One region of the Mesorhizobium sp. USDA 4775 genome, then DNA from elsewhere that is predicted to be linked to it. Evidence: riboswitches for the same ligand, from Rfam matches in the RefSeq annotation. Region 1 holds a riboswitch; each other region holds the start of a gene.
The links. A riboswitch is a leader RNA that binds a small molecule or an ion and turns the genes downstream of it on or off. The one in region 1 is predicted to bind cobalamin.
Positions count from the first base shown of each region.

Region 1 (7,805 bases):
AATGCCTATCAGCAAAGCACCGATCGCTTCGCCGGCATGCTGATGCGGCAGGCCGCGTGGCCGGCCGCAATCGTTCTGGCCGCAAACATGCTGGCGCCCTTGGCCGCCCGGGCGCGCGGCGCCTTCGAGACCTTGCCCGCCGCCGTGGCGCTGTCGCTCGCTGCCGTCAGCGCGGTTGCCGTGCTGGCGCTGTCGGCGCTGCTGGCATTCGACGCGCTGCTGTTTCGGCTGATGGCCAGCCATGACGACATGTCTTCCGCCGGCGCCGCGGTGGACGACTTGCTGGCGCGCACGCGCCTGAAGCTGCTGCCACCTTCCCCACGTTCGCTCGACGAACGCATGGCCGGCACGCGCCGGCTGCTGACCAGCCAACGCATAGCCCTTGGCCTGTTCGTCGCGATGCTTCTGGCGGCCGGATTTTGGGCGCCGCGATGAACAAGCTCTCGCTCACGACCTTCACCCTGCTGCAGACTGTGACCTCCGTCGGCCTCTCGGCGCTGGCCTGGGCGGTAACCGGCGTGCGTCCGATCTGGAATGGCAGTCTGCCGTCGGACAAGCAGCGCATCTATTTCGCCAATCACACGAGCCATGGCGACTTCATCCTTTTGTCGGCGTGCCTCAACGAAAAGGAGCGCGCGATCACCCATGCCGTGGCTGCCGGCGAATATTGGGGAAAATCGCGGCTGCGCCGCTTCATCGCAGAAGACATGCTGTCATCCGTGCTCATCAACCGGCAATGGACGAAGCCCGAAGAAAACCCGATCGAGATCATGCTGTCGGTTCTCGACCAGGGACACTCGCTGATCCTGTTTCCCGAAGGCACCCGCAACATGACGGATGAGCCGCTGCTGCCTTTCCGCTCCGGGCTCTACAATTTGTCGATGGCACGGCCTCAGGTCGAGCTGATCCCGTGCTGGATCGAGAACATGTCGCGCGTATTGCCCAAGGGCCAGTTCCTGCCGGTCCCGCTTTTGTGCCGCGTCGTCTTCGGCGCGCCGGTGGCGGTGGCCCCCGGCGAAGAGCGGCGCGCCTTTCTCGACCGAGCCCACGCCACGCTTCTGGCGCTCAACCCGCGTCCCGAACGAGACGATTGATGCGCCACGACATCTCGATCCTGATCATCGGCCTGCTGGCGGTGCTGACGACCGCCAGCATCGTGGCCGCTATACTTTCGGCACGGGCGCCGAAACCACTCAGTTCGACTCTGGTCAATCTCACCCAACGCATCAATGCCTGGTGGGTGATGGTCGCGCTGATGACGGTCGCCTTCTTCTTCGGCCGGTACGGCCTGACCATCCTGTTCGCGCTGATTTCCTTCGCCTCGCTGCGCGAATTCGTGACGCTGACGCACACGAGCCGGAGCGACCATTGGGTGCTGCTCGGCATGTTCGGCATCATCATCCCGTTTCAGTACTGGCTGGTCTGGACCGCCTGGTACGGGCTGTTCGTCATCTTCATTCCGGTCTACTGCTTCCTGCTGATGCCAGCCATCACCGCGTTGCATGGAGACACCGAACGCTTTCTCGAGCGGATCGCCGCGCAGCAATGGGCGGTGATGATCTCCGTCTATTGCGTCAGCCATGTTCCAGCACTGCTGACGCTCGACGTGCCGGGCTTCGAAGGCCGCAATTTGCTGCTGATCGCCTTCCTGATCATAGTCGTGCAAGGCAGCGACGTGCTGCAATACATCTTCGGCAAGCTGTTCGGAAAACACCGGTTTTCGCCGACCGTATCGCCGTCGAAAACCTGGGAGGGCCTGATCGGCGGAGTGGTATCGGCGAGCCTGCTCGGCGCTCTGCTGTCGTTCGTGACGCCATTCACGCCCCTGCAGGCGGCGTGTGTCGCCTTCGTCGTCTGTTCGATGGGGTTTCTGGGTGGGCTGGTCGCCTCGGCCATCAAGCGCGACCAGGGTGTCAAGGATTGGGGCCATCTCATCGAAGGCCATGGCGGCATGATGGACCGTACCGACAGCCTGGTCTTCGCTGCCCCGATCTTCTTTCACATCGTGCGCTACTTCTGGACAGTCTGAGACGGCAAGCTCTGAGCCGTCAGAGCCGGTTTCGCACGACCAGCGTGACGACGAAGAAGGCGCCGAGCGAACTGGTGATGATGCCGATCGGCAGTTCCTGCGGCGGCAGCAGGGTTCGCGCCAGAAGATCGCTTGCCAGCAACAGCACCGCCCCGAACAGCGCACAGCTGGCGATCAGCCGCAGATGCAAGGGACCGGCCAGCGGCCGCGACAAATGCGGGATCATAAGCCCGACAAAGCCGATGACGCCGGCGACCGAGACAAGAATTGCCGTCGAAAAGGCGGCGACGAGAAACGTCGTCCTGCGCATCCGCGCCACCGGCACGCCAAGGCTTTCGGCGGCACTTTCACCCGCCAGGAAGGCGTCCAGCCTGCGATGGTTCCAGAGCCCGTAGGCCGCGATCGTGCCGGCGCCCAATGCGCCCAGCCAGACATTGTCCCAGCGCGCCAGCCCGAGCCCACCCATCGTCCAGAACAGCACCGAATGGGCGGCGCGCTGGTCGCCGGCAAAGACCAGATAGTTGGTCAAGGCGGTGAACAGGAAGGAGACGGCAAGGCCGGCGAGGATCAGCCGTTCCGGCCCCTGCCCCCGCACCCGCGCGACCAGCAGCAGGACGATGCAGGCGGCCAGTATGCCGCCGGTGAAGGCCGCGACCGGCAAGGTCCAGATGCCAAAACTGTCACCAAAGACGGTGATGACGGAAACAGCACCGGCCGCCGCCCCCGACGACAGGCCGAACAGGAAGGGATCTGCAAGATCGTTGCGGGTCACCGTCTGCAGCAAGGCGCCTGTTATGCCGAGGCCGCCGCCGACACAGACCGCCAGGATCGTGCGCGGCAGCCTGAGATCGAAGACGATCTTGCCGACCGGGCCCGACACCTGGTGCTCGTTCAATCCGACGGCATGGCCAAGCGAGGCGATGACGTCGGTCAGCGGGATCAGTGTCGAACCATAGGCGATCGACAGCAGCACGAGGGCGACGACCGCTACCGTGCCCGCCACTGTCGCCAGCGCGAACGCCTTGTGCCCTGAAAGCGCACCGGATTTATGCCCAGGGGCAAGAAGCATCAGAACGCTTCCGGATGCATCGCCTTGGCGATCTTGCCGATCGCCTCGATGTTTGCCGGGCCGGGCGTCAGTTCGGCATAGCGGAGCGCCACGAAGCGCTCGTTCTTGACCGCGTCCGTCTCCTTCATCGCCGGGTGCGCCTTGAGGAAGTCGAGCAGTTTCTTGTAGCCGCCGCCATCCTGGTAATCGAGCAGGATGAGGAATTGCGGATTGCGCGACGCCACGGTTTCCCAATCCGTGTTGCCCCAGCTGGTGTCCATGTCGGCCATGATGTTGTCGCCGCCCGCCGCCGTGATCATGGCGCTCGGAATGGCGAATTTTCCGGCGGTGAACGGCTTGTCCTCACCTGAATCATAAAGGAACACCCGCGTCCCCTTTGCGCCGCCGACCTTGGCAGTGATATCAGCGAGCTGCGCCTTCCAGCCGGCAACAAGTTTTTTGGCTTCGGTCTCCTTGCCGAAGATCTTGCCCAGCTTTTCGACATCGCCATAGAGCAGATCCATCGAGGCAGCCGGACGGTTCTTGTCGAGATGGACGCAGCTTTCGGTCAGCACCAGCGTCTTGATGCCGTGCGGGGCGAGCGTGTCTGGCGTCACGTCGCCGCCCGGCTTCATGCCATAGTACCAGCCGGCGAAGAAGAAATCGGGCTCGACGGCGACAAGGTTTTCCAGCGTCGGGTATTTGGGCGCCAGTTCGGGAATAGAACCCTGCTCGGCCTTGAATTCGGGGCCGACCTTGTACCATCCGGTGATGCCGGTCAGGCCGACGATCGACGGCTGCAGCTTCAGCGCGAAGGCCATCTCGGCCATGTTGAGATCATGGATGACGGCGCGTTTGGGCGGCGCGTCGAAGGTCAGCGGCTTGCCGCAGCTGTCGACGGTGACCGGGAAGGCGAAGGCTGACGAAGCCAGCAGCGAGAAGACGAGCGACAGCATGAGACGTTTCACGGATTTTGCTCCTTGGTTGAACAATGTCGGATGAGGGATGGGTTCGATCAGGATGGCGGCGCGGCGCGGTTTGGAACATCGAAGACCGTCAGTTCGCGGTCTTCGGTCGGATGGCGCAGGCGAAACACGTCGACGCCGAAAATCTCGCGGATCAGCTTTTGGGTCAGCGCCTCGCGCGGCGCGGCCAGCGCATGCAGCCGCGCTTCGTTCATCACCGCGACCCTGGTGGCGAAGGGCGCCACCAAAGTCAGATCGTGCAGCACCGCGATCACTGTCATGCCGAAGCCAGCAACGAGTTCGAGCAATTCGCCACGGGCGCGCGGATCGAGATGGTTGGTCGGCTCGTCGAGGAACAGCACCTTCGGTTGCTGCGCGATGGCGCGCGCCAGCTGGGCGCGCTGGCGTTCGCCGCCCGACAGCGAGCCGATGCTGCGGCCAAGCAGCGGCAACAGGCCGGTCCGGCGCAACGCGTCGACGACGATGTCGCGCTCCTCGCTCCTGCGTCTCAGGCCGGCATGCGGGACGCGGCCGAGCTCGACATAGTCGATCACCGCCAGCCGCGGGTCCGGCTGGTCGGTCTGGCCAACGACGGCGATATGCAGAGCCCGCTCGGCGGTCGAGATACGGTCCAGACGGCGCCCGCCAAACTTCACCTCGCCGGAACTTGGCCTGAGCATGCCCGACAGCATGCGCAGCAGCGTGGTCTTGCCGGCGCCATTGGGGCCGATGATGGCAAGGCGATCGCCTGTGGCCACCGACAGGCTGACGGCGTGGACCAGGTCGCGGCCATTCGCCGTCGCGCAGAGTTCGCGGGCTTCGAGAAGCGGCGTTGTCATCGGCTGTTGCCCTCAAACTTGGCCGGTCCGGGAATACGAGCCAGCGTCTTGCCCGCCAGCCGCGGCGGACGCTGTCCGGAATTGCACCAGCCGTCGGCGAGCGAGGCGTAAAGCCTGGCAAATCGCACGAGATCGCCGGCGTCGGCCTCGGCGTCGATGGAGCCGAAGAGATAGGAAGCCTTGCCTGGCGCCTGGAAGGCCACGGTCAGCGGCCGCGCACAGCCCGCCATGCATTCGACGCCTTCGATCGTGAAGCCATGCGCCACAGTGGGTTCCTGGCAGGCCGCGAGCCGGGAGCGCAGATCGGCACACAGGCTTTCGCCCGACCTGATGCCGGTCGGGATGTCACGGCAAAGCGTGCACACGATGATGCGATGATCGATGGCGCCGTCCAACTTTCCGTCACTTTCCAAAACTAGCGACGGAAGGATGCTGGCGAGCCGGACGACAAGACCGACGTCCACGTCTCCTCCCGGCACACCCCGTCCGGTCAACTCGGTGATGGCAGGTCTCCTGGCTCGCGGGTCTCAGCGCAATCCTGCCTTCCCAGCCTTGCCGGCCAGTGGCACGTCGGATCTTGCTCACCGCTTACAGTTGCGGGGGCAGCCACGGTCTCGACCTCTGCGGGTCTCACCGTGTTCCCTTTTCACCCCTTGCCTTTCGGCGCGGGGACCATCACGCACCCACCGTAGATTTCCATCGATCGCATCGCAATGGGTTTTTTGCGATGTCGCTGCGCTTCGTAGAATATGTAATAACATTACGTTGAAGCGATATTTCTCGACGATGTGAACCCCTGTCCTCGCGCAATAAATCTTCGGCGGTACCTCGGTTTTCAGCCGCGAGCGGTCACCAGGCAGGAGGCATGACACCTGGCCGCGGTCGCCGAGGGAAACCGGCGCTACAGCTTTCTAAAAAAGCCTGACAGAATATTTGGACCCGCTTCGCCTGGCCGCAGTCTGATCCCGTCTTCAAAGCAATTCAGCGTCACGCATTCGAAGCCGTAGTGCGCGAGAAGCGCCACCAGCGAGTCACGGTCGAAATGGTGCAGGTGCTCGTTGGGCAGACGCATGCGCCACGTCCGGAACCATGCATCGCCATCGGCGCCGAGTTCACGCCAGCGGCAGTAAGGGACGGCGATGGCCAGGTGGCGGGTCTGAAGGCGGGCGAGGAAACCCAGATCCGGAATGTGCTCGAGCACGTCGAACATGGCGACGAGATCCCACGAGCCGGCGAGCGCCTCGTCCCAATCGACAAAGCGGACGCCCTCGGGCAGCGGAAATTTGGTGATGTCGCAGCCGGCACAGTCGGCAACCCCGGTAATCTTGGCGGCCTCAATGAAGGTGCCGGTGCCATAGCCAATCTCCAACACGGACCGCGGTATCTCACCGGTGATCCCCAGCACCCAGCCAAGCCGCTGATAGCCGAGCTTGATGGTCCGGTCGCTCAGATCCTCGTAATAGGAAATGTATTGCTTGTCGTATGTGATCGGCGTGGCGTCGATCTGGTGGATCACGCCGAAGCGGTCGAGGTTGTAGTTGTCTAGCATTCGCGGCGCCCCCGGGATTTCGAATGCTTATATGGCGGAGTTGAACGCAAGGTAAGCGGTTGGGGCGGGATGCCAAATCCTGGCAGGAGCGCGACCAGAACTAAATGTCACATTTGGGTCGACTGCCAACCGCCACTGCCAGGCTATGCAACGCGAAAAGCTGACACGCGACCTCCCGATACCAAAGTAAAAGCGTACGCGACCTCACCCTTCAAAACGGATGCACGACCCAACGACGCAGGCTATGTTACCCCGTCGGCAGACGTCATCGAAGGGGAGGACATGACATGCAGGCAATGCCGATAGCGCATCAAGCCGCGCAACCCGCGGTCGGGCCCATATCCTCCTTGACCGGCTATCCGGCCGCCATCCTGTGCTGGCTGCTTTCGGCTGGTGTCTATATCGCGGCCAAATGGGTGGCGCCTGAAATGCCGCCCTGGGGCTCTGCTTTTGGCGGCTGACGCTTGCCTGCGCCATCCTACTGCCGATTGTGCACCGTCATCACGACGCCATGATTGGGCTTTTGCGAACTCGCGCCTTGGAGGTCGTCGCCGTGGGGGCGATCGGCCTCACCCTATGCCAGGGTATGATCTACCATGGCCTCAACGACACCAACGCCACCACGGCCGGCATCATCATGGCGCTTTCGCCTGTCATGACGATGGTGCTCGCGCGTTTCGTGCTTGGCGAACCGCTCGGACTGTGGAAGTCGCTTGGCGCGCTGGTTGCGCTCGCCGGAATGATTTTCATCGTTGCCCACGGGAACCTGACGGCGCTGCTGCAACTCGAGTTCAACGCCGGCGAGTTGTGGATCGTCGGCAGCGCGTTCTGCTGGGGCCTCTACACCGTGCTTTTGCGCCGTGCCAAATTCGGCATCGAACTCCTGCCGATGGTCGTGCTGCTGCTCGGCGCCGGTGCGCTGGTCGCGTTGCCTTTCCATTTGTGGGAATTGTTCAACGACGCACGCTCCGCCATGGACGTCCACAGCATTCTCGCGCTCGCCTATCTGGCAGGACCCGGCGGCGCCTTGATGTACTATCTCTACAACAAGAGCGTGGAAACACTCGGCGCGAGTCGGGCGAGCATGCTGCTCTACCTGCAGACGGTGTTCGTCGCCATGCTTGCCTATCTGCTGCTCGGCGAGGAATTGCACGATTACGATCTGGTCGGTGCGGCCTTCATTGTCGCCGGCATCATACTCGCCACCGTGGTCAAACCCAGGCCAGCTCAACCACGCGTGGCGTAGAAATCTATAGCCGCGCGAATGACCGAAGTGCGCCATGAAGTTGCCATTCTTCGGCAGGCCCCCCCAAAACGAACAAGGCCCCTTCCGGGGCCTTGCGCATCAAGTTCAGTGCCGGGCTCTCCGGCCCTC
Region 1 is NZ_JBSSFM010000001.1:3,313,808-3,321,612, reverse strand. Features, by position in the region: gene ACVILI_RS16120 (hypothetical protein) at 1-435, shown strand, start outside; gene ACVILI_RS16115 (lysophospholipid acyltransferase family protein) at 432-1,094, shown strand; gene ACVILI_RS16110 (phosphatidate cytidylyltransferase) at 1,094-2,029, shown strand; gene ACVILI_RS16105 (FecCD family ABC transporter permease) at 2,049-3,098, opposite strand; gene ACVILI_RS16100 (ABC transporter substrate-binding protein) at 3,098-4,045, opposite strand; gene ACVILI_RS16095 (ABC transporter ATP-binding protein) at 4,093-4,881, opposite strand; gene ACVILI_RS16090 (DUF1636 family protein) at 4,878-5,345, opposite strand; cobalamin riboswitch at 5,368-5,573, opposite strand; gene ACVILI_RS16085 (class I SAM-dependent methyltransferase) at 5,783-6,397, opposite strand; partial or broken gene ACVILI_RS16080 (DMT family transporter) at 6,718-7,676, shown strand; gene ACVILI_RS16075 (substrate-binding domain-containing protein) at 7,804-7,805, opposite strand, start outside.

Region 2 (7,805 bases), 540 kb from region 1:
CGATCGGGAAGCGCACCGGCAGTTTCTGGATCGCGACGTCATGGACGACCTGGTCATAGGCGCGTTGCAGAAAGGTCGAATAGATCGCCGCGAACGGCTTGTAGCCTTCGGTCGCGAGACCGGCAGCAAAGGTCACAGCATGCTGTTCGGCAATGCCGACATCGAAGGTCCGTGACGGGAACACTTCGCCGAACAGATCAAGCCCTGTGCCGCTCGGCATGGCGGCAGTGACAGCGACGATGCGGTCGTCCTCGTGGGCTTCCTGGATCAGGCTCTCGGCGAACACCTTGGTGTAGGCCGGTGCGTTGGCCGGCGCCTTGGCCTGCGCACCGGTGATGACGTCGAACTTGTTGACGCCGTGATACTTGTCCGCGGCGGCTTCCGCCGGCGCATAGCCCTTGCCCTTCTGGGTGACGACATGGATCAGCACCGGGCCTTCGCCATTGTCGCGGACATTCTTCAGCACAGGGATCAGATGCTCGAGATTGTGACCGTCGATCGGGCCGATGTGGTAGAAGCCGAGCTCCTCGAACAGCGTGCCGCCGGTGACGTAGCCGCGCGCATGCTCAACCGCCCTTGTGATCGCACGATCGGCGCGCTTACCGAGATAGGATGTCAGCTTCTTGCCGAAGTCGCGCAGGCCGGCATAAGCCTTGCCCGAGGCGAGCCGCGCCAGATAGGCGCTCATCGCGCCGGTCGGCGGCGCGATCGACATGTCATTGTCGTTGAGGATGACGATGAGTCGGGCATCGAGCGCGCCGGCATTGTTCATCGCCTCATAGGCCATGCCGGCCGACATGGCGCCGTCGCCGATGACGGCGATGACGTTGTTGCGGCCGCCGGAGAGGTCGCGGGCGGCGGCCATGCCGAGGCCGGCAGAGATCGATGTCGAGGAGTGGGCGGCGCCGAAGGGATCGTATTCGCTTTCGGCGCGGCGGGTGAAGCCGGACAGGCCGCCCTCCTGGCGCAATGTGCGGATGCGGTCGCGGCGGCCGGTCAGGATCTTGTGCGGATAGGCCTGGTGGCCGACATCCCAGATCAGCCGATCGTCCGGCGTGTTGAAGACGTAATGCAGCGCCACCGTCAGTTCGACCACGCCGAGGCCGGCGCCGAGATGGCCGCCGGTGCGCGACACCGCGTCGACCAGTTCGAGGCGAAGCTCGGACGCCAGTTGCGGCAATTCGCTCTCGTCAAGCGCGCGCAGATCCGCCGGAATGCGGACCTTGTCGAGAAGCGGCGTATGCGGCGTTGCGTTCACGGGTGCTCAGGCTTTCTGTTCAACGGCGGGATAAGCCGCCGGCCGGCGAAAGTAAATGCGTGTCGGTGACGCGGATCAATCAGATCCCCTCGCCGATTTCCTCAGCTTTCCGGCAGCGGGATGAACTCTTTCTCATCTCCAGGAACGATATCGAAGCGTCCCGTCTTCCATTCCTGCTTGGCCTGTTCGATGCGCTCCTTCGACGAGGAGACGAAATTCCACCAGATGTAGCGCTGCGAGCCAAGCGAGGCTCCGCCGAAAAGCATGAAATGCGCACCGCGGTTTGCGACGATATGATGATCTCGTCAGCGGGCCGGAACACCAGCAACCGCTCTGCCGGAAAGACGTCGCCCGAAATCGCGACCTCGCCTTCCAGCGTGTAGATGGCGCGCTCTTCCGCGTCGGCGGGAATCTTTATACTGGCGCCCGGCGCCAGCCTAAGGTCGGCGTAAAGTGTCTCGGAATCGGCTCTCACGGGGGAGCGCAACCCTTGAAAATCGCCGATGACGATGCGGCCGCGCACGCCTTCGGCATCGATCTCGGGCAGCCGCAAGGCGGCGGTGTTCTCGAAGACCGGGGCCACTTCCTCCTTGCCATCGGGCAAGGCGAGCCATGTTTGCAGGCCAGAGATCGACATCGGCGCTCCACGCAATTCCTCCGGCGTGCGCTCGGAGTGGACGATGCCGCGGCCGGCGGTCATCAAATTCACGTCGCCCGGCTGGATCACCATTTCGGTGCCCAGGGAATCGCGATGACGGATCTTGCCGTCGAACAGATAAGTCACCGTCGACAGGCCGATATGTGGGTGCGGACGGACATCGAGAGCCTGGCCTGCCCGCAGGATCGCCGGACCCATGCGATCGAAGAAGATGAATGGCCCGACCAGCCGCCGCCTGGCGGTCGGCAGAGCGCGGCGCACCTCGAAGCCGCCAATGTCCTTGGCATTCGGGATGACCATCAGTTCGATCTGGTCGCTGGCAAAGGCGTCGCCGGCTTCAGGGTCTTTTCCGGGAAAGAAGCTCATGGGCTCTCCTTGTCAGCGGTCGAGGACCGCTCTGGCCGCATCAGGCAAAGCGGATCGCCGCTTTTGCCCGCAGTTTGGCCGCCACCTCTTCGCGGTTGCGCGGGTGCTGATTGGTTTCGAGCGAATCGAGAAGTTCGCGCGCCGATGCCGCAATGGCTTCGACGGCGTGATCGAACGCATGCTGGTTCTGTTTCGAGGGCCGTGTCGTTCCGCTCAGCTTGCGAACGAACTGAAGGGCCGCGTCGCGCACTTCGTCATTGGTTGCCGGCGGGTCAAAATTGAACAGGGTCTTGATGTTTCTGCACATCGCTTCCGTATCTCCTCTTGTCCTGGAGCCGTTTCAATCGGGACGAGCTTAATCCTCAACCTTGATCGTGTCCAAAAACCGGTAAGGCTACTCCGCGCCTCAATCCGCGTCGAGCGGCTCGGTTCCGACCGGCTTGCCGTCGCGCGACAGCCTGATCTTCTCGACCTTGTCTTCGGCGGCCTTCAGCAGCCGGTCGCAATGCGCCTTCAGCGCCTCGCCGCGCTCGTAGATCTTGATCGACTGGTCGAGCGGCACGTCGCCACGCTCCAGATCATCGACGATCTTCTCCAACGCGTCGAGTGCCTGTTCGAAGCTCATCGCCTTGACGTCTTCGTTGGTTTCACCAGCCATCATTCATCCTTTCATCAGTCGCCCGACATGGGCGGCGACCGAAAATGCCAGTCCCTGCAGATCGTAGCCGCCCTCGAGCAGGCTGACGAGCCGGTTGCCGCTGTGGCGCGCGGCGCGCTGCATCAACTGGCCGGTCGCCCAGTCGAAATCGTCCTCGGTCAGATTGATCTCGGCCAGCGGATCGCGGTGATGCGCGTCGAAACCGGCCGAAATGATGATCAGATCGGGCGCGAAATTGTCGAGCGACGGCAGCACCCGCGACAGGAAGGCATCGCGAAACACCTCACTGCCGGTCTGCGGCGCCAAGGGTGCATTGACGATGTTGCCGGCGCCGGTCTCGGTCTTCGCGCCAGTGCCGGGATAAAGCGGCATCTGGTGCGTCGAGCAATAGAGAACCGAGGGATCGTCCCAGAAAATATCCTGCGTGCCGTTGCCGTGATGGACATCCCAGTCGACGACGGCGACACGCTCGGCGCCATGCTTCTTCTGCGCATAGCGCGCCGCAATCGCCGCCGTGTTGAAGAAGCAGAAGCCCATTGCGGTGGTCTTTTCGGCATGGTGGCCGGGCGGCCTTGCGGCGACGAAGACATTGTCGGCGCGGCCTGCAAAGACGTCGTCAACAGCGGCGTTGGCCGCGCCGATCGCGGCGATCACCGCCTGCCAGCTCTTCGGGCTGGCGGTGGTGTCGGCATCGATGCGGGCAATACCCTCTTCGGGAATGGCGGCACGCACACGGGCGACGAAATCGGCGGGATGGGCGTAGAGGATGGTGGCCTCGTCGCCCTCCGGCGCTTTGACACGATCGAGCGCGGCAAAAGCCTCGTCGTCGAGCACGCGCTCGATGGCGCGCAGGCGGTCCGGCCGCTCGGGGTGACCGGGCGGTGTGATGTGTTCGAGGAAGATCGGATGCGTGTAGAGACGGGTTGTCATGCTCCCTATCTAGTGCCCCGGCGCCGCGATGGCCATGCATTGCAGCTTGATGGCTGGGGAAAATCGCGCCTGCGTCCATTGGCGTCGCTGCGGGGATTGGCGCGGCCGAGCCTTCGGCGTAAGGTCGCCGCTACTGCCTGGTGCCCGTCGCAAGCGGGAGAATCGGGAACACGGTTGAATTCCGTGGCGTGCCCAACGCTGTGAGGGGGACCGCGCCGGTAAATGCCACTGTCGATGACGGGAAGGCACCGGACGCGGGTTGATCCCAAGCCAGAAGACCGGCCTGGCAGGCATCGTCATCCGCATGGTCAGGCGGACGGCATCGGAGCGACGTGCGTCCGCTTGGATGCACAAAGTGCGCTCTGACGGTGTGGAGCTATTGCAATCGCAAGGGGACGAGCGATGCCGGAACACATGACCGCTGCTATGGGTGATGGATTTGACCAGATGGCGCGCGACGCGGTTTACCGCGCCATGTTCACGCGGCGCGACGTGCGCAGCCATTTTCTGCCCACCGGGCTCGACGACGCGGTGCTGGCGCGGCTTCTGCTTGCCGCCCACCATGCACCGTCGGTCGGCTTCATGCAGCCGTGGAATTTCATCGTCATCCGCGACGCCGCGCGACGGGCTGATGTGCGCGACCTGTTCCTGGCCGCGCGCGAGCAGGAATTGCCTGAAATCGAAGTGGAAAGACAGGCGCTCTACCGCAAGCTCAAGCTTGAAGGCATCTGCGAAAGCGCCCTCAACATCTGCATCACCTGCGACCGCGAGCGCTCAAAAAACTCGCCGCTGGGACGTTGGCACAATCCGGAGATGGATCTCTACAGCACGGTCTGCGCGGTGCAGAATTTCTGGCTGGCCGCGCGTGCCGAAGGCGTCGGCGTCGGCTGGGTCAGCATCATCGAGCCGCAAGCGTTGAAGAGCCTGCTGTCCATTCCCGAGCACGTGACGCCGATCGCATATCTCTGCGTCGGCCGGGTTTCCGAGTTCGCATCCAAACCGGACCTGGAAACGCATGGCTGGGGCCGGCGGCTGCCGCTGCCCGATCTGATCATGAGCGAGACTTTTTGCGGGCAAGGAGAGACGCCACTCAAGTCAGCGGTGGCGCACCTCAACACGGTTGCTGCTGCGCAGGCGAATCCCGCCGATCAGTGCGTCGCGCCGGCCGTGCCCCAGCGCGAGCCGCCAAAGGAGGCCAGCGCCTTGTCCTTCAACTCTCGGAACTTCGACGACGCCTCGGCCAGCCGGGCATCCCAGGCCGGATCAGGCACCTGGCCGGCGATGGTCTTGAAATAGACCTGCATCAGGCAGGCGATGGCGAAGGGCTCGATGAAGGCCGCCTTGAAGGCCCAGGCAAAGACGATGGCGAGCACGAAAGCCCAGCCGGCGAGTTGCCCTGGCATGAGGAAAAGAATGGCGGCGGCCGGGGCCAGCATCAGCAGGAAGATGACGAAGGAGACACCCCACATGATGACCGCCAGCCAGACGGCGTTCTTGATCATGGTCTTGCCGTTCTGGGCGTAGAGCACCACGCCTTGCCGAGCGGTTTCGAACGGTGAGGACGAATTGATGCGGATGTTGTAGCCGAGGATGATCTCGTCGACATAGGTGAGTGACAGGCGGATCACCGTGTTGATGAAGGAGACCAGGCCGCTCAGCCCCGGAATGGGCAGGAAGGCGGCGATGCCGCCGAGCAGGCCGGTGATGGCGCGGATGGCGCCCTTGACCAGCTGGTCGACGACGAAAAGGATGTTGGCCTCGGCGAAGCGCTCGGTCACGACCTGCCTGGCATAGGCGATCTGGTTCTGGCCGTCGGGAACATCCCGGCCATCAATCAGATGGACCATCACGGCGATATGGCCGGCCTTGACGACATAGAGGATGTATTCGCGGATCCAATAGACGGCGATCGAAACCACGCCGAAGCCGACCACCCCGCCCCACAGGGCAAAGGACATCGGCCCGTCAGGATCGGTGGAGATATGGCCGACGCCATAGCCGACGGAAGCGCCGGTGCCGGTCGCCATGATGTAGGCCAGCGTGATGCCGAAATAGACGATCATGCGGAAGACAATGAAAGGCCAGGTCCGCACCATGATGGACACCGACATGCCGATATCGAAATCCCACATGCCCGAATCTCCCCTCAGAGATGGCTGGAAAGGATGCGCTCACCCCGAGGATTGTCAATCATGAGCGGTGGACAGCGGTGCGCCCAACGAGGATTTAGTTCTGTTGCGAACCCGGTTTTCTGAGCAGTCCCTCGAGCAGTTGCTTGAACGCCGCAACCACTATCTTCGACGTCGCTTCGGGGTCGTTAGAATTGGCGATCCGCTGCGCCGCCTGGCCGCTCGCCCCGTTGATCAGCCGTGCGGCGGTCTCGGGGTCGACGCCCGGGACGACCACCCCCTCCCCTTGCAGCGCGGTCAGATGATCGGTCATTGAGCCGACGCAGGCATTGGCATTCGACCATTGCGCCGGATCGCCCAAGACGGCCGGACCGTCGCGGAACATGATGCGCTGGATTTCCGGCTCCAGCGCCATTTCGATATAGGTCGTGCATTCGTCGACGAAATGCTGCCAGCGGGTCGGCGCTCTCGACGCCACCTCATTCACCCGGGCCGCCATCTCGCCGTCGATTTCGGCGATAACCGCCTCCAGCAGTCCCTTCTTGTCGCCGAAATGGTGATAGAGGGCGCCGCGCGTCAGCCCGGCCGATGCCGTGAAATCATCCATCGACGCCTCGGCATATCCGATCGTGCCAAAGGCCTGGCGGGCCGCGGCAATCAGCTTGGCGCGCGTTTCGGCGATCATTTCCTTGCGGGGTCTGTGCATTTCCGTCTGGCCCTATTCACATACGTTCCGTATGCCAATTGACATACGTCGCGTATGCTCTATCTAATCCTCATACGCTTCGTATGTAATTGTCGAACCGCCCTTTGTCGAGGAACCCCATGCAAAACCCCTATTCAGAAATCTTCCGCGCCCCTGGAGCGAGGGGCTTTGCGGCCGCCGGCTTCATGGCGCGCCTGCCGATCGCCATGGCGCCGATCGGCATCGTGGCAATGCTGTCGCAGACGCGTGGCGAATACTGGTTGGCGGGTGCCGTCTCGGCGACATTCGCTCTGGCCAACGCATTCCTGGCGCCGCAAATATCAAGACTGGTCGATCGCCTTGGCCAGACGCGGATCGTCGTGCCCACGACAATCATCTCCGTGCTCGCCTTCATCACTCTCATTGCGGCCGCCAATCAGGACTGGCCGGTTTGGACGCTGTTCGTGTCGGCGCTGCTGGCGGCGGCCATGCCCAGTATGCCTGCCATGGTGCGCGCGCGCTGGACGGAGCTTTTCCGGGGCCGGCCCGAGATGAACACCGCTTTCGCCTTCGAATCGGCGGCGGATGAACTGGTCTACATCGCCGGCGCATCGCTGTCGGTCGGCCTCAGCGCCGCCCTGTTTCCGGAAGCGGGCATGCTGGCGAGCACACTGTTCCTCGCCTTGGGGTCGACCGCGTTCATCCTGCAGAGATCGACCGAGCCGCAAGTGCGCCCGGTGGACCACGGCTCGAGCGGCTCGGCGATCCGCCTGCGGCCAGTGCAGATCATCACCTTTGCCCTGATCTTCATTGGCGCCACCTTCGCGACGACGGAAGTGAGCACGGTGGCCATCACAAAAGAGCTCGGCCAGCCCGGCGCCGCCAGCCTCGTCATCGGCGTCTACGCGCTGGGGTCGTTCGTGCTCGGCATCATTGTCGGCGCGCTCAACCTGAAGGGTCCACTGCAACGCCAGCTTGCCATCGCGGTCGCCCTGGTCACGCTCGGCACGCTACTGCCGCTCACCGCCAGCAGCGTGCCGCTTCTGGCGTTGACCGTCTTCATCAGCGGCGTGGCGATCTCGCCGACCTTCATCACGGCCTTCGGCCTGATCGAACGGCAT
Region 2 is NZ_JBSSFM010000001.1:2,773,607-2,781,411, reverse strand. Features, by position in the region: gene dxs (1-deoxy-D-xylulose-5-phosphate synthase) at 1-1,258, opposite strand, end outside; partial or broken gene ACVILI_RS13295 (pirin family protein) at 1,360-2,282, opposite strand; gene ACVILI_RS13290 (DUF2277 domain-containing protein) at 2,323-2,589, opposite strand; gene ACVILI_RS13285 (exodeoxyribonuclease VII small subunit) at 2,689-2,940, opposite strand; gene ACVILI_RS13280 (histone deacetylase family protein) at 2,944-3,870, opposite strand; cobalamin riboswitch at 3,992-4,171, shown strand; partial or broken gene bluB (5,6-dimethylbenzimidazole synthase) at 4,273-4,851, shown strand; gene ACVILI_RS13270 (hypothetical protein) at 5,019-6,002, opposite strand; gene ACVILI_RS13265 (TetR/AcrR family transcriptional regulator) at 6,097-6,705, opposite strand; gene ACVILI_RS13260 (MFS transporter) at 6,825-7,805, shown strand, end outside.
Region 2: another riboswitch for cobalamin. It lies ahead of bluB (5,6-dimethylbenzimidazole synthase); the one in region 1 lies ahead of ACVILI_RS16090 (DUF1636 family protein).

Region 3 (7,805 bases), 2.0 Mb from region 1:
AATTTCTACTTCCACAGCCAGGGCCTGGAAAACAATCCGCCGCTGCCGCCGGAAGAACGCAACGACCAGACCGCGCCGGCGGTCAATCCCTACAATTACCAGGACCATCTCTACGACAAGAGCCGTCCGGAAAACCTCGGCTTCCTGGAACGCTTCCGCGCCCTGCTCGACGAATATCCGGCGACGGCGGCCGTCGGCGAGGTCGGCGATTCGCAGCGTGGGCTGGAAGTCGTGGCCGCCTATACGGCCGGCGGCAAGCGCGTGCACATGTGCTATTCCTTCGACTTCCTGGCGCCGGAAAAGATCAGCGCCGCCAAGGTGCGTTCGGTGCTGGAGGCTTTCGGCAAGGTCGCCAGCGACGGCTGGTCGTGCTGGGCGTTTTCCAACCATGACGTGATGCGCCCGGCCTCGCGCTGGGCCGCCGGCGAAGCCGACCCTGTCGCCTATCTCAAGGTCATCTCGGCCTTGCTGATGTCGCTGCGCGGCTCGGTCTGCATCTACCAGGGTGAAGAACTCGGGCTGGGCGAGGCCGAACTGCGCTTCGAGGATCTGCAGGACCCCTATGGCATCCGCTTCTGGCCGGAATTCAAGGGCCGCGACGGCTGCCGCACGCCCATGGTGTGGGATGGCGGCGCCAAGAATGGCGGCTTCTCCCTGGCCAAGCCCTGGCTGCCGGTGCCGGCCAAGCATCTGGCGCAGGCGGTCAATGTCCAGCAAGGCGACCAAGCTTCGCTGCTCGAGCACTACCGGCGCTTCCTGACCTTCCGCCGCGCCCATCCGGCGCTGGCCAAGGGCGACATCACCTTCATCGAAAGCGAGGGCGACACCGTCGCCTTCACGCGCCGCGCCGGCAATGAGCAGGTTGTCTGCGTCTTTAACCTCGGCGCCAAGCCGGCCAAGGTTGACCTTGGCGGCCGATCCCTGCAACCTTTGCCGGGACACGGGTTTTCCGGGCAGGCGAGCCCCGGTTCGGTCGAGCTTGGCGGCTACGCCGCCTGGTTCGGGCGCATAGACTGAAATCTTTGAGGAAATCACTGGGAGGACACCAATGGCCGATGTCAATCTGAGACAAGTGAAGAAGTCCTACGGCAATCTCAACATTCTCCACGGCATCGACCTCGATATCAAATCGGGCGAGTTCATCGTCTTCGTCGGTCCATCGGGCTGCGGCAAGTCGACCTTGCTGCGCTCGATCGCCGGGCTCGAGGAAATCACGTCGGGCGAACTCAAGATCGATGGCGACGTGGTCAACGACGTGCCGCCGTCCAAGCGCGGCATCGCCATGGTGTTCCAGTCCTACGCGCTCTATCCGCATATGACGGTCTACGACAACATGGCGTTCTCGATGAAGATCGGCAAGGAGAACAAGGCCGAGATCGACCGCCGCGTGCGGCAGGCGGCGGAAATCCTGCAATTGACCAAATATCTCGACCGGCTGCCCAAGGCGATGTCGGGCGGCCAGCGCCAGCGTGTCGCCATCGGCCGCGCCATCGTGCGCAATCCGAAAGTGTTCCTGTTCGACGAGCCGCTGTCGAACCTTGACGCGGCGCTACGCGTAGCCACGCGCATCGAGATCGCCAAGCTCAAGGAATCGATGCCCAACACGACGATGATCTATGTCACCCACGACCAGGTCGAGGCGATGACGCTGGCCGACCGCATCGTGGTGCTGAAGGACGGCCATGTCGAACAGGTCGGCACGCCGATGGACCTTTACAAGAAACCCGGCAATCTGTTCGTCGCCCAGTTCATCGGCTCGCCGGCCATGAACATCCTGCCGGCAACCATCGACAAGACCGGCAACCCGACCGTCGTCAACCATGTCGGCGGCCGCAAGGCGACGGTGCCGATCACGACGCCGGCCTCGGCAAAGGGCGCGGCGGTCAGTTTCGGCGTGCGGCCGGAAGACCTGATGATTGCCAGCGGCGCGGACTATCTGTTCGAGGGAACGGTCGACTATGTCGAGCAGCTCGGCGAGGTCCAGCTGGTCTATGTCGATATCGGCCGCGCCGACCTGCCCCTGGTGACCAAGCTGCCCGGCAATGTCGAGGTCAAGCGCGGTTCGACATTGCGGCTGAGCGCCGGTGCCGAGGACCTGCATATCTTCGATGCGGACGGACATTCCTTCGCGCTGCAAAAGCCGGAAGCAAAAGCGGCTTGAGGCCGCCGGTCCTGCTGGGTCAAGGCAACAAAAAAGAGCGGCGGGCCAGGCCCGCCGCTCTTTTTTTGGAGATCAGCTTCGGCTGTTAACGGCCGAAGAGGTTCCGGTCGCTGCCCTGAGGAGCGGACTTCTGCACGTCGCCCGACGAATTGAGCAGCTTGTAGACGGGCGAGCCGCTCTCGCGGATCGAAGCCGTACGCGAGTTGTCGACCGAAGTTGCGGCGGGCTGGTTGGCGCCATTGGAGCCATAGTTGTCGCTGCCCGCGAAAGCGCTGCCGGAGATGGCCAGAACGGCGGCGGCAGCAAGGATGAGCTTGTTCATGTTAGTCTCCTGAATTTCTGGATTTCACGGGAATGGCCGGCATCGCCGCCATTTCCGTGAACCGGCATTACTTGCCGAAGAGGTTGCGGTCAGCGCCCTGCTGAGCAGGCACCTGGGTGGCCGGAGCCGACTTGTCGACCGAAGCCGTGTAGGAATGGTCGACCGCAGCGGCCGGCTGGTTGGCACCGTTGGAACCGTAGTTATCGCTGCCAGCGAAGGCACTGCCGGAAATGGCCAGGACGGCGGCGGCAGCAAGGATGAACTTGTTCATGTTAGTCTCCTGAGTTTCTCAAGATCGGCCAGAGCGGCGGGCGAAAAGCCCGCCATTAGCCGGGACCCGTTGTTAGTTATTGCCGAAGAGGTTGTGATCTGCGCCCTGGGCAGGCGTCTGAGCAGCCGGTTCCGACTTCTTGGTCGAAGCGGTGTACGAGCTGTCGACAGTCGTGGCTGCGGCGGCATTCGAACCGTAGTGGTCGCTACCAGCGAAGGCGCTGCCGGAAATGGCCAGAAGGGCGGCGGCAGTGAGAACAGTCTTTTTCATTTTTAGTACTCCAGTATTTTTTTCCGTCCGTCTAGCGGCGTGTCTTGGGATTGAAATCGCGTCGTTCGGACAGCCCCGATGTGGGAAAGCCAGATCGCCGTTTCCAATCACGAAGTTGTTCCGTGTGGACCAAGAATCCACCACTTGAAATTGTGCCAGAGGTTTCCTCGCCATAAATTTTTCTTCTTAATATCAATCACTTAATAAAAGCCAGCCGCAAGATCACAGACTGTATCGGAGGTCCAGTGTTCACACCGTCCTGCACGCACCGTCAACAGAAACGAACCGTTCGGTTCGATTTTAGAATCCGCTAATAGTCACTTTTCGAAACCGTTAACCTTTTTTGCCCCTGTTCCGGGTCGATTTTGACAGCCAGTACAGCTAACGGCGAAGACGATTTTCGTGACCGCTGTCCGCGCCCAGATCGTTGCGCATGCGTGTCGCGCCGCATGGATGCGATGTCGCTTTCATGCCGATGTCGCAAACGCCGTCGTGATTAGATCATGTCATCTCAGGTGCCGCTTCGTGACGACGGGGCGGAGAATTGGGAAGCCGGTCAAAATCCGGCGCTGCCCCCGCAACGGTGATGGAGTTCAAGTCGCAACGGGAGACCACTGGGCGAAAGCCTGGGAAGGTGTCGCGACCGTCCGCAAGGACACTCCAGAGCCCGGAAACCAGCCCGAGATTTTTGAACTCGACTGATCGCGGTGGGCGGTCAAGAGGCGGATGGCGCGCGCCCGGCTTTCGCCGGCCTGCGTCTCATCCTTCCTCAATCACCACCAGTTCAGTCCTTTAAGTATGAGGACAGGGCATGGATGCGCGCAACGATATGCTGAGGCTCTTGAACAGCCGCAGAGAGGGCTTCTCGCTCGAGCAGCCCTTCTATACCGATCCCAATTTCTTCAAGCTCGACATGGAGCTGATCTGGTATCGCGACTGGCTGTTCGTCGGCCATGATTGCGAACTGCCCAAGCCCGGCAGCTTCATCACCGTGCAGATCGGCGACTATCCGGTCGTGCTGGTGCGCGATCAGCAGGGCAAGATCAACGCTTTCCACAATTCCTGCCGCCACCGCGGTAGCCGGGTCTGCAACACCGACAAGGGCATGGCCGCCAAGCTGGTCTGCCCTTATCACCAATGGACCTATGAGCTGGACGGAAGGCTGCTGTTTGCCCGCCAGATGGCCGACGGTTTCGACAAGAGCCAGTTCGGCCTGAAGCCGGTCGCCTGCGAAAGCGTGGCCGGCTATATCTTCATCTGCCTGGCCAAGGAACCCGCCGACTTCTCGCCGATGCGGGCGATGATCGAACCCTATCTCAAGCCGCACCGGCTCAGCGAAGCCAAGATCGCCTTCGAGAGCACGATCGTCGAGAAGGGCAACTGGAAGCTCGTCTGGGAAAACAACCGCGAGTGCTACCACTGCGCCGGCAATCACCCGGAGCTGTGCAAAACCTTCCCGGAAGCCCCGACGGTGACCGGCGTGCAAGGCGCCGACAGCGATCCGGAGATGCTGGCACACTGGGCCAAATGCGAAGCGGCCGGCCTGCCGAGCAAGTTCCGCATCGATCCGGCTGGGCAATACCGCGCCACCCGCGCGCCGCTGCTGCGCGATGCGGTCAGCTACACGATGACCGGCAAGCGGGCGGTGAAGAAGAACCTGTCCGACAGCGTCTCCGCCGACCGCATCGGTTCCTTGCTGCTCTATCACTATCCGACGACGTGGAACCACATTCTGGGCGACCACGCCGTCACCTTCCGCGTGCTGCCGATCAGCGCCACGGAAACCGCGGTGACGACCAAATGGCTGGTTCACAAGGATGCGGTCGAGGGTGTCGACTACGATCTTGCCGAACTCACCCATGTCTGGACCGAGACCAACGACCAGGATCGCCGCATCGTCGAGGAAAACGCCTTCGGCATCCAGTCGCCGGCCTATGAACCCGGCCCCTATTCGGAGCTGCATGAGGGCGGCGTGATCCAGTTTGTCGACTGGTACGCCCGCTTCATCGGTCCGCGCCTTGCCGACGATGGCCGGCCGGCCCTGCGCAGTGTCGCCTGAGGGGTTTGGGGATGAACGCGATGACGGATCTTGGCCTCTATCGCCATCTCGACCAGATGGCGCCCTGGAACGACAGGCTGCAGGTGCTGGAAGTGATCGGCGTCAGCGACGAGGCGCCTGACGTCAAGACCTTCACCTTCCGCTCCGACAACCAGACCTGGTTCCGCTACAAGCCGGGCCAGTTCGTGACGCTGGAACTGCCGACGCCGGACGGACCGCTGATGCGCACCTATACGCTGTCGTCGTCGCCGTCGCGGCCGTTCTCGATCGCGGTGACGGTGAAGGCGCAGGCCGGCAGCATCGGCACACGCTGGATGTTCGATCACCTGGTGCCCGGTTCGCACGTCAAGGCCTATGGGCCGAGCGGCGATTTTTCGCTGCACAGCCATCCGGCGGCCAAATATCTGTTCATCTCGGCCGGCTCCGGCGTGACGCCGATGATGTCGATGCTGCGCTGGCTGAACGATTGCGCGCCATGGACCGATGTCGGCTTCGTCAACTGCGCGCGTCGCCCGGAAGAGATCATCTTCCGCAAGGAGCTCGAACTGCTCGGCGGCCATATGCCGGGCCTGTCGCTCGGCTTCATGATCGAGGAGCGGTCGAGCCGCGAGGGCTGGTACGGCCATATGGGCCGCATCGACGCGATCCGGCTGCCGCTGCTGGCGCCCGATTTCCGCGAACGCGAGATCTTCTGCTGCGGTCCGGATCCTTTCATGCGCGCCGTGCGCGGCATGCTTGAAGCCGCCGGCTTCGACATGACGAAATACCACCAGGAGAGCTTTGCCGCCCCCGCGGTGGAGGAAGTCCCGGCGCCGTTCGCGTCGCCCGGGGAAGACGGCATCGCCGTTCCCGTAGAGGCCACACCGATCCGCTTCGCGCTTTCGGATGTCGATGCCGAGTGCGTCGCCGGCCAGACCGTGCTGCAGACGGCGCGCTCCTCGGGCGTGCGGATCCCAGCGGCCTGCGAATTCGGCCTGTGCGGAACCTGCAAGGTGAAGAAAGTCTCCGGCGCCGTCGAGATGAGCCACAATGGCGGCATCCTCGATCACGAGATCGATGACGGCTTCATCCTCGCCTGCTGCTCGAAGCCGCTTTCGGCTCTCGAAATCGAGGCGTGACAGCGTCGGCCGGCCCCGGCACCGCAGCCTTGCCAGGCAGTTGCGGCTGTTGTTTCCAGGACCCTTGCGGCCTTGATAGGGACGTGCCTCGGGAGCGGCTTATAAGGCGTTCTCGTGCGGCTTCGTTACCCGCCGCAGCGTCAGATTGATCCTGCCGCCGTTCTTGAGCAGCGCCGAGGTCGAGGGATAGATGCGGTCGACGCCGTGGAAGGCGAGACGGCCCTCGCCGCCAAGCACGACGACGTCGCCGCTCTTCAGCCTGAACGATTTGGTGGCGCCGTCGCGCGTCGTCTGGCCGACCCGGAACAGGCAATCGTCGCCCAGCGAGACGGAGACGACTGGCGCCGAGAAATCGGCCTCGTCGCGGTCCTGGTGCAGGCCCATCTTCGCGTCGGCCGTGTAGAAATTGATAAGACAGGCCTCCGGCGGATTCGGATAGCCCGACACCTGCCGCCACAGCTCGAGCAGGCCCTCCGGGATCGGCGGCCATGGCTCTCCTGTCAGCGGATGCGTCGGCTGGTAGCGATAGCCGCGCTCCTTGTCGGTGACCCAGCCGAGCGGGCCGCAGTTGGTCATGCGCACGCTCATCTCCTTGCCGGTGCGCGGCATGGCAGGGACGAACAGCGGCGCCTGCTGGATGATGCCTCTCACCTCTTCGACCAGCGCCTCCTGAACAGCGCGGGAGAGATAGGCCGGCATGTGGCGGACGCCGTTGGGCAGAACGAGCATGGAATAGCGCACCTTGAGATGGTTCGAGCCCGCAAGATGCCACCATCAACGGAAAACAGCGACCCGAAAGCCGTCGCCGATTGCACTGCTGCGGCTATTGCTATCTGGGTCAGGGCCGCACCATCACGGCCTCGCTGAAGCGCAACTGGCAAAATCGAAAACGCCGCGCGTCCTTTCGGATGCGCGGCGCTTGATTAAGCCGTTTCGAGACTGCCTGGCAGCCGAATCAGGGGATGCGCAGCACCTGGCCCGGATAGATTTTGTCCGGGTGGGTCAGCATCGGCCTGTTGGCCTCGAAGATGGCGGTGTTCTTGGCGCCCTGGCCCTTGCCGTAGCTTTTCTCGGCGATCTTCCAGAGGTTATCGCCCTTCTGGACGGTGTAGAAGGTCGGTTCCTTGGCCGGGGCAGCTGCCTTGCCGGCGTCCGGCGCGACCTGCAATTCGTCGGCCTGCACCTTGGAGACGCCCAGCGTGTTGCCGACGGCGATGACCGCCTTTTCAAAGATCGACTGGTCCTTGACCACGCCCTTCAGCACCGCCGTGTCGCCCTGCACGACGACCTGCACGCCATCGGTGCCGAGCTTGTGTGAATCGAGCTCCTTCTTGAGCGTGTCGGCCGTGGGTGCGGCTTCCTCGTCGCCGCCGATGCCCAGTTTCTTGCCGACGCTCTTGACGAAATCGAACATGCCCATCTCTGGTCTCCCTTGCTGTGGCAATGGCGAAACCTCGCATCTGCGGTGCGAAATGGAAAGCCGTTTTATGCACGCGGCTGGTGTGGTGCTTAGTCGTTTTCCACCCGGCCGCGCAGCTTCTTGATCGTGCCGCGTCCAGCCTTGCTCTTCAGCCGCCGCTCCACCGCGCCTTTCGAGGGGCGCG
Region 3 is NZ_JBSSFM010000001.1:1,312,831-1,320,635, reverse strand. Features, by position in the region: gene bglA (beta-galactosidase BglA) at 1-1,017, shown strand, start outside; gene ACVILI_RS06670 (ABC transporter ATP-binding protein) at 1,049-2,161, shown strand; gene ACVILI_RS06665 (DUF680 domain-containing protein) at 2,247-2,483, opposite strand; gene ACVILI_RS06660 (DUF680 domain-containing protein) at 2,551-2,754, opposite strand; gene ACVILI_RS06655 (DUF680 domain-containing protein) at 2,827-3,024, opposite strand; cobalamin riboswitch at 3,521-3,721, shown strand; gene ACVILI_RS06650 (aromatic ring-hydroxylating oxygenase subunit alpha) at 3,836-5,083, shown strand; gene ACVILI_RS06645 (hybrid-cluster NAD(P)-dependent oxidoreductase) at 5,104-6,201, shown strand; gene ACVILI_RS06640 (alpha-ketoglutarate-dependent dioxygenase AlkB family protein) at 6,301-6,930, opposite strand; gene lysM (peptidoglycan-binding protein LysM) at 7,157-7,621, opposite strand; gene arfB (alternative ribosome rescue aminoacyl-tRNA hydrolase ArfB) at 7,711-7,805, opposite strand, start outside.
Region 3: another riboswitch for cobalamin. It lies ahead of ACVILI_RS06650 (aromatic ring-hydroxylating oxygenase subunit alpha); the one in region 1 lies ahead of ACVILI_RS16090 (DUF1636 family protein).

Region 4 (7,805 bases), 1.4 Mb from region 1:
CGGCCGGGGTCGTCGCCGGTGTGGACCAGAAGATCGGCCTCGGCGATGCGGGTTTCGAAGGCGCCGGGCGCGGAGACGCCTTCGCCGCCTTCGCCGCCATAGGCGTGCGAGGTGGCGTCGAGATAGGCACGGCCGATCTCTTCACGCGCGCCCCAGTCGCCGCTCGACAGGAGATTCTCGACGCCGGCGCCATAGGTGCCGGGTGAGGTGCCGAAAATGCGCGGGCTGATCTTGCCATCGGCGCGGGTCCGGGCCGCGAGCGGGTTTTCCGAATCTTCTTCATCGCGGGCGGCAACGGCGTTGGCGGCGGCGTCGATCAACGCGATCTGGGTCGGGAACATGTCGCGGAACAGGCCCGATATGCGCCAGGTGACGTCGACGCGCGGGCGGCCGAGCGTCGCCGGCGGCAGCACTTCGATGCCGGTGATGCGGCCGGTGGCGGCATCCCATTGCGGCCGGCAGCCCATCAGCGCCAGGCCTTGCGCGATCTCCTCGCCGCCGGTGCGCAATGAGGCCGAGCCCCAGAGATCGATGACCAGCGAACGCGGCCAGTCGCCATGCGATTGCAGATAGCCGCGCACGACTCCTTCCGCCGCCGCCTTGCCCAGATCATAGGCGGTCGGCGTCGGCATGGTGCGTGGATCCGACGTGAACAAATTGCGGCCGGTGGGCAGCACGTCGGAACGTCCGCGCGCCGGCGCGCCGGCCGGGCCGGCCTTGACGTGGCGGCCATCGAGCGCGGCAAGCAGCGCCGACCTTTCAGCCTCGGCACTTTGGCGGCGCATAGCGTCGGGCTCGTCGTCAGCCGCGCGGCCATAGATATGCAGGCCATCCTTGATGGCGAAATCCTTGAGGTCACAGAGCCAGGCATCGATGCGGCGCAGCGCTTCGTCGGGCGCGTCGGTCCTGGCGACACCGGCTTCGGCGGCGAGGCCAGTTTTCTGCGCGGTGTCGACGATCAGTTTTGCCAGGCGGTCGCGGCGGCGGCGGTCGAGGCCGTCGGCCTGGGCGTATTCATCGACTAGGCGCTCGAGTTTGTGCTGATCTTCGTCAAGTCCCGCACCGGCCAGCGGCGGTGGCAGATGACCGAGGGTGACGGCGGCGATGCGCCGCTTGGCTTGTGCTGCCTCGCCGGGATTGGAGACGATGAAGGGATAGATGACGGGCATGGCGCCGGTGACGATCTCGGGGAAGCAGGCCTTCGACAGCGCGACAGTCTTGCCCGGCAGCCATTCCAGCGTGCCGTGGGCGCCGACATGGATCAGGGCGTGGACGCCGAGAGATTTGCGCAGCCAGAGGCCGAAGGCGAGCAGGGCGTGGCGTGGCGGGAGTGTCGGGTCGTGGTAGTCGGCGCGGCGGTCGGCCGAGCGGCCGCGGTCGGGGGCGAGGGCGACGGTGATGTTGCCGAAGGTCGTGGCGCGGAAGGGGAAGTGCAGCGAGGTCGGCGCTTGAACACCCCCCTCTGTCCTGCCGGACATCTCCCCCGCAGGGGGGGAGATTACGCTGTCATCTCTGCCCTCGCCAATCTCCGACGTTGCAAGAGTGGCCTTAGCGCTGAAACTGCCAATCTCCCCCCTTGCGGGGGAGATATCCGGCAGGACAGAGGGGGGTGCCTCGCGCAAACCTGTCTTGTCTTCCGCTTTCCCCCACGCCGCCTCAACAGCAGTCATTGCCTCGACAGGCAGGTCTCGTGAAAGGTCGAGATACTCATCCAATCCCAACCCACCATCGCCCCGCTCCAGCAAATCCAGCAATTCCCGAGGCGATTGCGGGATCCCTTCAACCCCGTAGCCCTGTTCCTTCAGGTCATGCAGCATCGCCAGCACGCTCGACGGCACGTCGAGGCCGACGGCATAGCCGGTACGGCCAGGCGCGCTGGGATAGTCCCGGGATCAGGATGGCGAGCTTGCGCGTCGCGCGGGGCGTCTCCTGCAGGCGAATGAAGGCTGCCACGCGGTCAGCGACCTGCGCGACGCGATCCGGTTCCGACCGGTTGGCGAAGGCGCGGTGGCCAAGCGCGGGATCGACATCGCTTTCACCCTTGAAGGAAATCGCGCCGGCGAGGATGCGGCCGTCCAGTTCTGGCAGCACGACATGCATGGCGAGGTCGGCGGGCGCCAGGCCACGCTGGTTATTCTCCCAGATGTCGCGGCGGGTGGTGGCGACGATGACCTGGAAAACGGGCACGCCGGCGCGGTCGAACAGGGTTTCAACGCCGGGTTCGGCGCCGGAAGCGAAGGCGGTCGCGGCGATGATGGCAACGGGTCTGAGCTTGGCGATGGCGGTTTCCGCGAAGGCCAGGGATGTCGGGTCTTTGAGGCCGGAGACGAAGATGGGGACAGGCGTCATGCCGCGCTGCCGCAGCGCGTCGAAAAGGGCGTCGATGGGTGCGACGTCGGCGGCCAGCAGCATCGAGCGGTAGAAGAGAATGGGCACGACCTTTCCCTCTCCCTCAAGGGCGAGGGGGACGACGCCGCGGCCTGGCTCGTAGTAGCCGGCCTTCGGCACCGCCACCGGCTCAACAACGGCCGCGTCCTGCCCAGCCAGCCTGGCCAGCCGCTGCACCAGCGCGCCCATATTGGCCGGGCCGCCCTCGCGGAAATAGCCGAGCAGGGCGTCCAATTCCCAGCGCGGCAGCGTCGAGGCTTCGATCAGCCTGATATCCTCGTCATGGCTTTCACCGGGCAGCAGCGCCAGTTTTATGCCGCGTTCCCGAGCGGTCGAGGCCAGCTGGTCGCAGCCGTAGCGCCACCAGTCGTAGCCGCCGAGGATGCGTACCAGGATGATCTTGGCGTGGCGGGCGACGCTGTCGACCCAGAGGTCGACGGACATAGGGTGGCGCAGGTCGCGAAGCGCCGCCAGCCGCATCGAGGGCAAACGGCCGGCATCCGCCTTCCAGGCGGCCGCCAGTCCGGCGAGGTCGCTGTCGGTGAAGGACAGGCCCACGATATCCGCCGGCGTCTGCCGCAGATCGACCGGCTCGGCGAGATCGTCGAGCGAGGCGGAGGTCGTGGTGAGGATATGCATCGCGGCCCGTGTCTGAAATCAGCCGGCGAGTATACGCTCGATTGCCGGGCGGTTCAGCCCCTTGAGGCCGATGACGACCAGGCGCGAACGGCGGTCGTCCTCGGCGGTCCAGGCGCGGTCATAGTAATGATTGACGCGCGGGCCGACGGCCTGCAGCAAGAGCCGCATCGGCTTGCCGCCGACCTCGACGAAGCCTTTCACGCGCAGCACGTTTTCCTGTTCGGCGGCGGCGGCGACGCGTTGTGCCAGCTCATCCGGATTGGCGATCGAGGGAATGTCGACGATGAAGGTGTCGAAGTCGTCATGCTCGTGGTCGAAGGCGCCGTCATGATGGGATTTGCGGTTCTCGATGTCGTCCTCGACGGCGAGACCGAGCCCGAGCAGCACGGAGGGATCGACCTTGCCATGCGAGGTCGGCACGATCTTCACGGCACGGGCGGAGTGTTCGCCGATGATGGCGTTGGCGCGGGCCGAACCGGCGGCGTCCATAAGATCGCTTTTCGACAGGATGATCAGGTCGGCGCAGGCGATCTGGTCCTCGAACAGTTCCTCGACCGGGTCGTCATGGTCGAGGCTATCATCTTGCGCGCGCTGCGCCTGCAAGGCGTCCATGTCGTTGGCGACCCGGCCTTCGGCCAGTGCGGGACCGTCGACCACGGCGATGACGCCATCGACGGTGACGCGGCTCTTCACCGTCGGCCACTGGAATGCCTGGACCAGCGGCTTGGGCAGGGCCAGGCCCGAGGTCTCGATCAGGATGTGATCGACCTTGGGGTTGAGCGACAGGATCTGGTCGAGCGCCGGCACGAAATCGTCGGCCACGGTGCAGCAGATGCAGCCATTGGCCAGTTCGACGATGTTTTCCTCCGGGCAGGTGTCGATGCCGCAGCCCTTCAGAATCTCGCCGTCGATGCCGATGTCGCCGAACTCGTTGACGATGATGGCAATGCGCTTGCCGCTGGCGTTTTCCAGGAGATGGCGGACCAGCGTCGTCTTGCCGGCACCAAGGAAGCCGGTGACGACGGTGCAGGGGACGCGGGTGACGGAAGCGCTCATGATCAATCCTTCAGCAGGTTGAGGGGAGGAATGCGGGCAACGAGGCCGCGCTTGAGGGAATCGGGCCGACCGCGCCATGGAATGAGGCCGTCGGTCGAGGCGGCGAAGATTTTGGCGCCGGTGACGAGGTCGGCGCCGCTGGTCGCGGTCAGGTCGCCGAAGACATAGCTCCAGCAGCCGTCGCGCAGGATCGCGGCGCTCAGCCGGCGCTTGCAATTGCCGAGGCACTCGACCGTGCGGATGCGGATGTCATCGCCTGCAGCGGCTTGGCGCGTGTCTTCGGCTAGCAGTTCGCCGGCGCGGGGATGGGCGTCGGAGCCGGTCTCGTCGCGGCAGGAGGCGCAGACGATGACGGTGACGCCGGCCAAGGCATCGCCGTCGGCGGACGAATTGTCCGCTGTGCCAGCCGAAAAACTGCTGTTCTGGTCCAAAAACCGGGCTCCTTGCCCGGAAACCCGCCGGGCGATCGGATTCTTTTGTCGCAGACGGCAGGTCTCCTGGCTCGCGGGTCATCGCCTTGGGTGCCGCCTTCCCGGGAACGTCCCAGTGGCTTTCGGCCTTGGCTCTTCGCTTACAGTTGCGGGGACAGCCGCGGATTTGAGATCGAAATCCCGCACCGCATTCCCTCTTAGCCCCTGCCGTTGCGGGCAAGGGACCGTCTGGAGCGGATTTAGGCTTTTGCAGGCAGCGGTGTCAACGCGCGGCTACGACATGGCGATGTCGGCGAGCGCCGGACCCAGATCGCCGGCGGGTGTCACTTCGATGCGTTGAAGGCCAAGCCAGCCCTGCATCTGCTGCAGTTCCTCGAAGAGTTGCGCGGCGGTTTCAGGTGGCGCGCCGGGTTCGGCGTAGGCGGCGTGGGTGCGCAGGACGCTGGCCGGCCGGTCAGCCTTGAGGTCGACGCGGGCGACGATCCGGTCGCCGAGCAGGAAGGGCAGGACGTAATAGCCGTATTGGCGCTTCTCAGCCGGCGTGTAGATCTCGATGCGGTAGTGGAAATCGAACAGCCGCTCCGAGCGCGAGCGCTCGAAGACGACCGGGTCGAACGGCGCCAACAGTGCGCGGGCCTCGATTTTCCGGGGCAGGCGGGCGTCCTTATGAAGGTAGGCCGGCTTGTCCCAGCCCTCGACACGCACCGGCAGCAATTCGCCCAGCTCGACCAGTTCCTCCAGCCGGCCTTTCATGTCGGCCGGCGATAGCCGAAAGTAGTCGCGCAGGTCGCCTGATGTCGCCACGCCATGGGCGCGGGCGGAAATGCGCAGCAATTCGCGGTGCGCGTCCTCGGCTGGCGGCACGGGCAGGTCGAGGATCGCCTGCGGCAGCACGCGCTCGGGCAAATCATAGTAGCGCTCGAAGCCGCGGCGGTGCGCCGTGGTGATGCGCCCGGCCCAGAACAGCCATTCGAAGGCATGCTTGGCATGGCTCCAGCCCCACCAGCCGCCCGAACCTTTCTGACCTTCCAGCGCCGAAGCGGCGATCGGGCCGCGCGCGGCGACCTCGCGGTAGATCTCTTCTATATAGGCGGCGTGCTCGCGGCCCCATTTGGCCAGGCCCAGATACATCTCGTCGCCCTGCTCGGCGCGCTGCATGCGCCAGCGCATCAGCGGGTAAGTCTCGACCGGCAGGAAGGAAGCCTCATGCGCCCAGTATTCGAAGACGGTGCGCTTGCGCGTCACGGCGGCATTGTCGAGCAAGGTCAAGGGATAGGGGCCAAGGCGGGAATAAAGCGGCATATAATGCGCGCGCACCACCGCGCTGACGGAATCGATCTGCAGCAGGCCGGTGCGGGAGAGCACGCGGGCGAAGTGGCGGCGGTCGGGTGTGCCATTTGGGCGGGGATCGAGAAACCCCTGTGCGGCGAGCGCGATGCGCCGGGCTATGGCAAGCGAGATTTTTTCCTTCATGCAGGTATCACTCTGGGCGCTTCTGCTGTGGGTCTGACGGGTGATTCCAGCCCATGCTAGCAGGGTTTTAGCGGCAACCCTGTCAGGAGAGAAAAGTGGAGTAAAAAACGAAGGAAATCAAACAGGAGCGGATCGGACCAGTTTCTCCGGATATGCCGTCCAGGTCGGCGTTTTGAACAAGGTTTGACTTGCTTCGCTGGAAGTGCTGCGCTAACCCTCGCCGCGTTGCAGCATAGGCCCCTTAAAACGGTTCAGCGGTTAATCTGTCACGCTTCCGCATTAAGGTCCGGTGCTGTAATCAAAGTGGATTGGCGCCAACGGAAAGCCGCTGCATGAACGCACTTCTCAGTTCGTACCTGCCCATCGTCCTGTTCATCGGCGTGGCGCTGGTCGTCGGCCTGGCGCTGCTGGCCGCACCGTTCCTTGTGGCCTACCGCAATCCCGATCCCGAAAAGCTTTCCGCCTACGAGTGCGGTTTCAACTCGTTCGACGATGCCCGCATGAAATTCGACATCCGCTTCTACCTGGTGTCGATCCTGTTCATCATCTTCGACCTGGAAGTGGCCTTCCTTTTTCCCTGGGCGGTGTCCTTCTCGAAGATCGGCATGCTGGGTTTCTGGTCGATGATGGTGTTTTTGGCAGTGCTGACCATCGGCTTTGCCTATGAATGGAAAAAAGGAGCGCTGGAATGGGATTGAACGACAGTTCAGGCACCCTCGTCGCGCCGAAGCCGAAGGGCATCATCGATCCCAACACCGGCCGGCCGGTGGGGGAGGACGATCCCTTCTTCCTCGAAATCAACAATGAGCTTGCCGACAAGGGTTTTCTGGTCACCTCGACCGAGGCGCTGATCACCTGGGCGCGCTCGGGCTCGCTGATGTTCATGACCTTCGGTCTGGCATGCTGCGCCGTCGAGATGATCCACACCTCGATGCCGCGCTACGACTCGGAGCGCTTCGGCGTCGCGCCGCGTGCGTCACCGCGCCAGTCCGACATCATGATCGTCGCCGGCACGCTGACCAACAAGATGGCGCCGGCGCTGCGCAAGGTCTACGACCAGATGCCGGAGCCGCGCTACGTCATCTCGATGGGCTCCTGCGCCAATGGCGGCGGCTACTACCACTATTCCTATTCGGTGGTACGCGGCTGCGACCGCGTCGTGCCGGTCGACATCTATGTGCCCGGCTGCCCGCCGAGCGCCGAAGCTTTGCTCTACGGCATTCTTCTCCTGCAGAAGAAAATCCGCCGCACCGGCACGATCGAACGGTAAATCCATGGCCGCATCCCTTAGCGAACTGTCGACCTATCTCGGCGAAAGGCTGATCGGTCGCGTCAATGGCGCTGACATTGCCTATGGCGAGCTCACCATTCATGTCGAGCCGCGCGACCTCATCGAAGTCGTGACTTTCCTGCGCGACGATGCGCGCTGCCAGTTCATCTCGATCATCGATGTCTGCGGCGCCGACTATCCGTCGCGGGCCAAGCGCTTCGACGTCGTCTATCACCTGCTGTCGCCGAAACAGAATGTGCGCATTCGCGTCAAGGTGCAGGCCGACGAGGAGACGATGGTGCCGTCGATCACCGGGGTTTTCCCCGGCGCCGACTGGTTCGAGCGCGAGACCTACGATCTCTATGGCGTGCTGTTCTCGGGCCATCCCGACCTGCGCCGCCTGCTGACCGACTACGGTTTCGAAGGCCATCCGCTGCGCAAGGATTTCCCGCTGACAGGCTTCGTCGAAGTGCGCTACGACGACGAAGCCAAGCGCGTCATCTACGAGCCGGTCGAGCTCAAGCAGGAATTCCGCAATTTTGATTTTC
Region 4 is NZ_JBSSFM010000001.1:4,680,348-4,688,152, reverse strand. Features, by position in the region: partial or broken gene cobN (cobaltochelatase subunit CobN) at 1-3,027, opposite strand, end outside; gene cobW (cobalamin biosynthesis protein CobW) at 3,046-4,083, opposite strand; gene ACVILI_RS22915 (DUF1636 family protein) at 4,086-4,514, opposite strand; cobalamin riboswitch at 4,554-4,758, opposite strand; gene ACVILI_RS22910 (winged helix-turn-helix domain-containing protein) at 4,788-5,987, opposite strand; gene ACVILI_RS22905 (NADH-quinone oxidoreductase subunit A) at 6,320-6,685, shown strand; gene ACVILI_RS22900 (NuoB/complex I 20 kDa subunit family protein) at 6,676-7,257, shown strand; gene ACVILI_RS22895 (NADH-quinone oxidoreductase subunit C) at 7,262-7,805, shown strand, end outside.
Region 4: another riboswitch for cobalamin. It lies ahead of ACVILI_RS22915 (DUF1636 family protein); the one in region 1 lies ahead of ACVILI_RS16090 (DUF1636 family protein).